DNA from 2 places in the Bacillus sp. WC2503 genome. Region 2 is predicted to be linked to the other one. Evidence: riboswitches for the same ligand, from Rfam matches in the RefSeq annotation. Region 2 holds a riboswitch; the other holds the start of a gene.
What was found. A riboswitch is a leader RNA that binds a small molecule or an ion and turns the genes downstream of it on or off. The one in region 2 is predicted to bind S-adenosylmethionine.
Positions count from the first base shown of each region.

Region 1: it holds a riboswitch for S-adenosylmethionine, as region 2 does, so the genes downstream of both, mtnW (2,3-diketo-5-methylthiopentyl-1-phosphate enolase) here and ACUN26_RS09975 (ECF-type riboflavin transporter substrate-binding protein) in region 2, are expected to answer to the same signal.

Region 1 covers NZ_JBQYMD010000001.1:3,299,855-3,304,809, reverse strand. The annotation lists gene ACUN26_RS16805 (1,2-dihydroxy-3-keto-5-methylthiopentene dioxygenase) at 5-517, opposite strand; gene ACUN26_RS16800 (methylthioribulose 1-phosphate dehydratase) at 495-1,133, opposite strand; gene ACUN26_RS16795 (2-hydroxy-3-keto-5-methylthiopentenyl-1-phosphate phosphatase) at 1,130-1,789, opposite strand; gene mtnW (2,3-diketo-5-methylthiopentyl-1-phosphate enolase) at 1,786-3,030, opposite strand; SAM riboswitch class I at 3,095-3,200, opposite strand; gene ACUN26_RS16785 (pyridoxal phosphate-dependent aminotransferase) at 3,253-4,443, opposite strand; gene ACUN26_RS16780 (carbon-nitrogen family hydrolase) at 4,458-4,955, shown strand, end outside.
Region 2 covers NZ_JBQYMD010000001.1:1,956,465-1,961,419, reverse strand. The annotation lists gene ACUN26_RS09995 (sensor histidine kinase) at 1-78, shown strand, start outside; gene ACUN26_RS09990 (YjcZ family sporulation protein) at 178-285, opposite strand; gene ACUN26_RS09985 (energy-coupling factor transporter transmembrane component T family protein) at 421-1,221, opposite strand; gene ACUN26_RS09980 (ABC transporter ATP-binding protein) at 1,214-2,914, opposite strand; gene ACUN26_RS09975 (ECF-type riboflavin transporter substrate-binding protein) at 2,925-3,473, opposite strand; SAM riboswitch class I at 3,613-3,728, opposite strand; gene ACUN26_RS09970 (aspartate/glutamate racemase family protein) at 3,880-4,563, shown strand; gene ACUN26_RS09965 (macrolide family glycosyltransferase) at 4,613-4,955, opposite strand, start outside.

The sequences.
Region 1 (4,955 bases), 1.3 Mb from region 2:
TACCTTAATAGATTGGAACCCAGCCTTCAGTTGTAACAAAAATACGAATAGCTACAACTTGACGATCATCCTGCAAAGTAAAATAATGTCTTGCATTTTCAGGAACAGAGATTAGGTCGCCTGGCTCAAGTTCAACGTCAAAGAATTTTCCATCTTTGCCTTCAATAGCAAAGATGCCATGGCCACTGACAATAAAGCGAACTTCATCATCAGTATGATGGTGTTCTTTTTGGAAATTAATTAATAATTCGTCAAGGTTAGGTGTGCTACTTGAAAGTGAAATTACATCATGCGCTTTATAACCTCGGCGTGCTGAAACATCAGCGATTTCTTTTGAAAAAACAGTTAATATTTCAGCTTTGTTATCATCTGTTAACGAATAATTTTCATTTAAATGAGTAGGAAGTTTAGAAATATTCCATTTCTCATATAAAACGCCTTCCTCTTGTAGAAATTTTGATACTTCCACTTCATTCTCAATGCGAGTATTTACTTCATGAATACGAATTTGCGCCATTAGAAACGCCTCCTTGAATTGATAATAGTTTTATATGAAATTGGAATAAAAACTCATAAGCTTCTAATCTTTTCTTTGCATCAAAGCTATCACGGCCCCATACAGTGATGCCGTGATTTCGAATTAATACTGCTCCCGAATCTCCTTGTATATGTTTTCGGAAGTTCTCCCCAAGTGTTGGGATATGAGCATGGTTTTCGATAATAGGAATGTGAATTGTTGCACCTTCCTCCCAAATATCAAGAGCTTTAATGATTTCTTGATTTTGAAGGGTGACTGTATCGCTATACAAATTTGTGATGACATTGTTATCCGTTGTATGAACATGAAGTACGCACCCGGCATTCGTATTGTTATAAATATGTGTATGCAATATTGTTTCTGCTGAAGGGCGTAATTCAGTCTCTAAAACAGGAACTCCTGCATGATCTACTAATAGAAAATCATCTGGAGTGGTTTTTGTTTTATCTTTACCGCTTGCTGTAATAAGGAAAGTAAGCGGCTCATGACTAACTTTTATAGAAATATTGCCACTTGTTGCTGGAAACCAATTTCGAGTTGTTAATTCTTTTTTAATCTCGCTTAAGTCATACCATTGACGAAACAGTTGTTTCATGATTTCACCTCCAACAAATGTTTTAATTCAGCTTGAACATCGTGAAATGTTTCAAACGGTGTATAAACAATATGATTTTCTTTACACTTTGTAATAAGGAAATCGCGAGCGAATACTTTATCTGCTTGTTTCGCAGCTTGTAAATCAGTAATAGAATCTCCGATTACAATATGGAAATTATTTGTATCACTTAATTTGCGGATTAAAGATGATTTACATAATCCACAATGATTTTGACAGTAATGATCACAAGGGTTAGGCCACTTAACTGTAATGTATTCATTTGAAAAGTCTGTTTCATTACAGTAAATTTGCTCTTTTGGAATGATTCCTTGTAAGAGTGGATAGACGAAGAAATCCATTCCACCTGATACAACGTAAAAAGAAATATTATTTTCATTTACAAATTGTATAAATTCACGAAAGCCACTACGAATTTCGGCAGTTTCTTTTAAAAATTGAATTATATCATCATGCAAATTAGTAGGTAGCAATTGAAATAATTGAGAAACACCTTCTTGAATAGAAAGCTCTTGTGATAAAATTCTTTGCTTTATTTCTTCTGCTTCTGGTGGTGCGAATTTTTCCATAATCGACATAATGTTATCGTTATTTGTAATCGTACCATCGAAATCACAAAATACTTGAATACTCATAATTTCACCTCATAAGAGGGATTTCCCCATATTTGTAGTGCGCTATGCAAATTTATGTCATCTACTTCATGGAGTAGATTACCTTGCAAAGTAGCATCAATTGCAGTGCGGAAAGCCTTTCCACCACCTTGCGCCCCATACGGATGCCCATGTATGCCGCCGCCCGCATTAATAACAACATCTTTACCGAAGTCTCGTAGAATAAAGGGAACGAAACCAGGATGAATGCCAGCAGATGGGACAGAGAAACTTTTCTTGAAAAACGCATCGTCTTCAGTTAGATAGTTTGAAATGTTGAAAGCCTCTTCCTTTTCTAACGCAACACTTCCGTATGGAGACGGGAATAAAGAAAAATCAGCACCAGCATAACGTAGTAGCTTTCCAAGTAATAATGGAGATGAGACCCCATATAGCTTGGATGCTGAATAAGCACCACTTACAGCAGGGTGTGCCATAATAGGAACTGGGATTTCATCATCTTCTGCCAGTGATTGTAGTACATCTAGTCCGTAAGCAAATACATTAAATAATAGAATATCAGCACCAGCCTGCACTGCGCGTTTCGCATTTTCTTTTAAGTCGAAAGTTCGCCCTGTTAAATTTACGGCATATAATGTTTTATGGCCGTATGTTTCATATACGGATTGTAAAACTTCTTTTCCAGATACAATTCGCTTCGCAAGTGGTGTTAAGGAGTTCTCGAATAAAATTTCATCATCTTTTACGATATCCACACCACCAATTGCTTGATCGCGTAATTGAGTTTTTAAGTATCCAATATTTCGTCCAATCATTCCTTTGAAAATGCTCATTAAAAGGGGACGGTTATACACTTGTACACGATTTCGAATACCGTCTATACCGAATTTTGGACCAGGAAAGTGCTTTTTTAATTCGTCTGAAAACGTTAAGTCAATTAATTTCACTTCGCCATCAAGTGATAACTTTCCGAATGTAGTTGTTAAAATCGCTGGTAAATCTGGACTGAAATTTAATAATGGGTATTCGATTTTAATAATCCCACGTTTTACTTTTTTGCGTAGATACGAATTGATATGTTCTTGTTCATCTAATTCCTCAATATGAATGACGTTGCCTTTATGTTGTTTTAATTGTTCTTGTAATAAATGTGGCAAATGAGTCCAAGAGCCAATTGTTAAACCGAGTGCAATTTGTTCAGCCTTTTTGTCTAAGTTAAGTGAATCGTCATGGATTAAATACGTCGCTATAATTCCGCTCATTGTTATAACCTCCTAGTTAAATAAAAAAACCTCTCAGCTAAGGAGAGGTTTTTTTACAACCAGCTCCTTATCTGTCAGCGTAATGCTGCGAGAATTAGCACCGTGTCTACAATTGTAGATCGGTTGCCGGGTTTCGTCGGGCTCGTCCCTCCACCTGCTCTTGATAAGAAGTATTTAGAAATGTTTAAATTTTTAAGATAACTGAATTTTGTCAGATATTTTTCATGTTGTCAACGACTTTTTGAAAAAATTTAATTTATCAATTCGATTAATTGCTTCTCGTAATCGTTCTTCTGTGTGCAAGAGACCAACGCGGACGTATCCTTCACCGTGTTCACCAAATCCAACACCAGGAGCAACTGCAACGTGTGCTTTTTCTAGCAAAATATCAGAAAATTGCTCAGATGTATAGCCTTCTGGTACAGGAAGCCATGCAAAGAAGGATCCGGTTGGGATGTCTACATTCCAACCGATAGAGTGACAAGCTGAAATAAGAGCATTTCTTCGAGATTCGTAACTATTTACAAGATCTACGACGCAAGATTGTGAACTTAATAGCGCTTCGCGGGCAGCGTCTTGAACTGCACCAAAAATACTAACATACATATGATCTTGCAATAGGTTAATTGTTTCGATGACACTTTCATTCCCTATGGCAAAAGCAATACGCCATCCAGCCATATTGAAAGTTTTGGATAATGTGTAAATTTCAATTCCTATATCTTTTGCACCGTCTGCTTGCAAGAAACTAACCGGTTTTTGACCATCAAATCCGATCGCACCGTAAGCAAAATCGTGAACGACTAATATATTATGTTTATTAGCAAAATGAATGGTTTCATCAAAGAAATCTTTTGATACAGTAGCACCAGTAGGATTGTTTGGATAGTTTAAAAACATTAACTTTGCTTGTTTCGCAATAGCGTCATCAATTTTTGTATAATCTGGTAAAAATTTATTTTCGGCAATAAGCGGCATTGTTTCAAATTGTGCTTTTGCTAAAGCAACTCCGGATAAATAATCTGGATAGCCTGGATCGGGAACGAGAATCGTATCACCAGGATTGGTAAAACACATTGGTAATTCTACTAATCCAGCTTTTCCACCAAACAAAATAGCAACTTCAGTTTTTGGATTTACTACTACATCATATTCACGTTGATAGAATGTTGCCACGGCTTCTTTTAAGCTTTCGTGTCCGCGAAATGGCGGATATTTATGATGAATGGTCTTTTCTGCAGCATGTTGTAAAGCTTTTACGATATGCTGCGGTGTTGGTTGATCTGGATTACCTTGACCTAGATTAATAACATCGTGACCAGCCGCAACGACTTTGTTAACTTTTGCAACAAGTGAAGCGAAAAATTGTGTTGGCAATGATGTTACTATCTCAGAAGGTTGAAATAATTTCATACTTTCCACCTCTTTTGAAAGTTGTTACAATTCTAGTGACAAATGATATAATCTTTCCAGTATTTTGTAAAGAGAAAATTAAGAATGGGGCTGAAAAAATGAAAGTCGCATGTATTCAAATGGATATTGTATTTGGAGATGTAGAAAAAAATATGGAGAACGCTAAAAACAAAATAAGCGAAGCGATGAAGGAAAGACCAGATGTTATCGTCTTACCAGAACTATGGACAACAGGATATGATTTAACGAGGCTTTCTGAAATTGCAGATAGAGATGGATTAGAAACGAAAGAAAGGTTGAAAGAATGGTCGAAGCAATATGGTGTACATATTGTTGGTGGTTCTATAGCAAAGCAAACAGAGCAAGGGGTTACCAATACAATGTATGTCGTAAACAACGAAGGAGATCTAGTCAATGAATATAGTAAAGTACATTTATTTCAGCTTATGGATGAACACAAATATTTAATGGCGGGTAATAAAACAGGTGAATTTAAACTAGATGATATCGAG
Region 2 (4,955 bases):
GGTAATTTAAAAATCCAAAGTACCGTTAGTAAAGGAACGGCTTTAACGATTACATTCCCAAAAGATAAAAATATATAACAAAGAAAAAAGGAGCATAATAGCTCCTTTTTTCTTTGTCTCGATACATAAGTATCTTCTATGTTTTTTAAGTTTACATTTGTGAAGACTAATTAAAAATTAGTATCCTCCGCCCCAACAGCTGCATCCTACAATTATTAATAAAATGAATAACACAACTAATAAAGCGAAACCTCCACCAAAACCACAAGAACCACCGTAACTCATATTTTTTCCTCCTTTTGGTTTGAAAACTAATAGGTAGTTGATCATTTTAACTGGTTCGTATTATACATTATGTATATATCCCTTTTTTGAGCATGTCTACTTAAAAATAAGTAAAAGCACTCGATTGCGAGTGCTTTAAAATGGATACCAAAAGTTTTGAAATACATTTAGTTTTAAATATACTGCAACCATTAAAATAAAAACACCTGTAAATAAAGCAATGAAATCACCACTTTCCGCTTTACTTGTATAGAACCACGTACGTTTATCCTTCTTTCCAAACCCTCTTAAATCCATTGCATTTGAAACGGTATCGATTCTTTCTAGAGAATGAATGATTAGCGGCCAGAAAATTAAAATACGGTTTTTCATACGAATCCATAAGCTCGCTTCCCCTTTTTCAAAAGCTACTCCTCTCGCTTCTTGCGCATGTTTAATAATTTTATATTCGGACTGAATATCAGGTATATAACGTAGTGCAATATTTATTGCATATGTAATCTTATAATGAATACCAAGTTTACTTAAGCCACTTACAAATTCACTTGGATCTGTCGTGTAAATAAAGATAAGTGTAAATGGTAACAACGTAAAATATTTTAATGAAAGTGTAACTGCATAAAATAATGTTTCATATGTAATTGTTGCATAACCAATATGTAAAAACGAAGTATACGATCCAGTTAATTCAGATCCATGAGTCGGTGTAATTAATAAAATCATAACAGTGTTTAATAAACTAAATGTAAATATAACAGTAAAAATAAGTAAAATTTTACGAAGTGGAATTTTAGCAAGTAAGAGTCCGATACATCCAAACATAAATAAAATTAGTAATATGCGAAAATCAAAAAACATAAAAGTAAGCGTCATACAAAATATAAACAAAACTAATTTCACAGCCCCATCCATACGACGAAAATACGTATTATGCATTTTCCTCCCTCCTACTAACATCGCAATAAAGTTCCATAAACTTTTCTGGACATGAAATTTCACTAAATGTAACAAGCTCGAATAAAGAACTCTCTCTTAGATTGGCTCTTTGTAACGTTTCTTTATGTCCTAATACAGTAGTTGCAGTATTATCCGCAATGATTTCTCCCTCATGTAGAACTACCGCTCGGTCTGCATATTCTAATGCTAGATTCATATCGTGTGTTATGAAAATAAAGGATATTCCCTTTTTAGCCAGGTTTCTAATAAATGACATAAACTGTTTATAATGATAATAATCTTGTCCAGCCGTCGGTTCATCTAATATGATAAGTTTAGGATTTGTTGTTAATACAGATGCGATAGTTAATCTCTTTTTCTGCCCATAGCTTAATGCCTGAATTGGCCAATTACGAAATGGATATAAACCACAGATTTTTAATGATTCTTCAGCTCTATAGTTAACTTCTTCCTTAGAAAACTTTTTTAATTTTAATGTGAATGAAACCTCTTCTAAAACAGTAGGTTGTGTAATCATATGATTTGGATTTTGCATCACATAAGAGATCATCTCCCCACGCTTACGAATAGACCAAGAACTAATATTTTCTCCATCTAATAAAATCCCTGCATTACTTGTTTTATTTATACCAATAAGACTGTGAGCTAATGTTGATTTTCCAGCTCCATTGTGTCCTAAAAGAGCGATAAGTTCTCCTTTACTTATCGAAAAATTTATATTTTTCAATACTCTTTGTCTATTAGGATAGGAAAATGATAAATTCTCTACTCTTAATAATTCTTTATTTTTAGTAGCATCTTTTAAAAAAACTTGCTTCTGCATCCATTCTTTTAAAACGCCACTAATTTTTTCCTTTTGAATTTTTTCCAGTGGATATATTACAGCATTATTACTATCAAAATGTAATCTCTTTAATGCTTCAATATAAATCGGCTCCCTTAAGCCAATACGAGGCAATATATTTGATGCTAATATTTCTTCCGGAGTCCCTACCGTAATGACTTTACCTTCATCAATTAAAATCATTTTATCTAAATCCAATTTTAATATTTCTTCTATTCGATGTTCAATAATTACAATTGTTTTATTAGTTTGTGCATGTATATCTTTCATAAGTTCTATCGTATGTATGGCGCTTAGCGGATCTAAGTTTGCTAAAGGTTCATCGAACAATAATATATCCGCATTTGTTGTTAAGAGACCTGCAAGAGAAACCGTTTGTTTTTGTCCTCCTGATAATTCATGCGGACTTTGTTTACGAAAAGTATGCATCTTTACCTTTGTTAATGAGTCTGCAACACTCTTTTTCATATCATCTTGATTTACACATTCATTTTCTAAATAAAAAGCGACATCTTCTTCTACTGTAAGGCCAATAAACTGAGCATCTTGATCTTGTAATATTGTTCCTATATGCTTACTCTGTTCAAAAATACTGCCTTTCCTCGGGTCTTTACCAGCAATTAATACGTTACCAGTACTAATCCCTTCATACGAAAATGGGATTAGCCCATTAATACAATGAGCTAATGTCGACTTCCCAGAACCGCTTCGTCCAGCAATTAGTACTTTTTCTCCAGGGTTGATATGAAATGTAATATCTTTCAAAGTAGGCTGCGCAGCATGCTTATATTGAAAGCTGAATTCTTCAAACGAAATAATTGGTTGCATGTTAACATCCCTACTTTTCAATTTTTAAATGTGTATGTTTTTTATTCGATTTTGCTAGGCCAATTGTAATCGGTAATCCAAGAACTAAGAAAACAATAACATCAGCAATGGTTGCCCCTAATACTTGTATAACAATTTTGTCAAACGGTTCTCCCATCACGATAATATCGAATACCCCAGCAAATATAATAGCAATGACAATACCTACTAAACCAGTAATTGCTAAATAAGAAATATCTCCCTTACTAAACGACCCATTTTTCACATTAAACCCACCTCTTTTTTGAATGAGCCCCATCGCAAAACCAATAATTCCTGAGCTCAGAACCCAGCCCCACCAAATCCCCCCACCAGAGATCGTATCTGTTACGGTATGACCGATAAGTCCTATTAACAGTCCTGCTACTGGACCAAATAACGCTCCAAAAATGGTTAATATAGCTAATCCAGGTTTAATAAATGTATTTGGTGCAATAGTAAATCCCCAAAGTCCTAATATCCCATATAAAGCTGCTCCGATTCCGATTGCTACTACTAACTTTGTTGATAATTTGTTCATTTCAATTCTCCTCTCAAATTAGTCAGCTTTCATTACTCTATATTTATTTTAATAATGAATTATGCATCGACACTCCCTTTCTATACAACAAAAAATGACCTCTTACATAAGAGGTCATTTTCTTTCACGTGCAAGAATCCTCTTATCTTTCAAAAAACACATCGTGTCCTCTGCGGAATTAGCACCTTCCTATGAATGCACATAGGGGTTGCTGAGGTTTCTTAGGGCCGTTCCCTCCACCTCTCTGGATAAGTATTAATTTGTAATTCGTATTATGGCACTAAGAAAGATAAATTTCAACACTTTTCTAATTATTTTTATTTTTTATTAAATAGTGTATTTAAATCATTGTATTCTTATCGGAATTATGAAATAATGGATTCGAAATTGTTACAAGGGGGAATGTATGATGAAAGTAATTGGTTTAATTGGTGGGTTAAGCTGGGAATCTACATCACTATACTATAAACATATTAATACGCTAACACTCTCTCAATACGATCAAAATGCGAAGCTCGTTTTATATAGTATGGATTTTGGAGAAGTAACTACTTTATTACAAAACCATCAATATGAAGAAGTAAAAAACGAATTAGTCACAGTTGCTAAAAAGGTTGAAAAGTCCGGGGCGGAATGTTTATTAATGTGTTCAAATACAGTCCATTTATTTGCTGAGGAAGTAGAACAAGCAATATCAATTCCACTTCTTCATATCGGTGATGTAAGTGCTAAAGAAATGGTAGAACAGAATATAAAACGTATCGGACTATTAGGAACGAAACAAACGATGGAACAAGATTTTTATACATCACGACTAGCAAAATATAACATTGAGACAATTATCCCAAATGACGAAGAAAGAACTTTTATCCATCACGTCATATTAAACGAATTAAGTAGAGGCATTATTTCAGAAACTTCAAGAGAGAAACTAATACAAATTACCAATTCATTAATTCAAAACGGTGCGGAAGGTATATTACTAGGCTGTACTGAAATACCATTACTTATTTCCCAAAATGACCTTACTGTTCCTGTTTTTGATACTGCTTTTTTACATGCAAATACTGCTGTACAATTTGCTGGATAATAATATACAAGCATAAAGGTAGAGCCTCTATGCTTGTATATTGTCCGAACTATTTATTTAAAAGAGCATCAATAACTGCAATGGCTCTTTTGGAACCACCACACCCTAAAAAACTTTCATTCAGTTTTCGAATGCCATGTTTATACTTTTCATTTGAAAGAACGTCTGTTACCGCCTCTTTTAAAGTTTGCACATTAACATGCTCTTTCAATAATCTATGTGCTGCCTCAAGTTCAGTTAATCTTTGCGCTATCATTGGTTGATCTTTATCATGCGGTATTATCACAAATGGGACATTGTAATGAATTGCATCGTGTACACTATTCATTCCACCATGTGTAATAAAAACATTTGCTTCACTTAATATTTCTGATTGAGGTACGTAAGGGGAT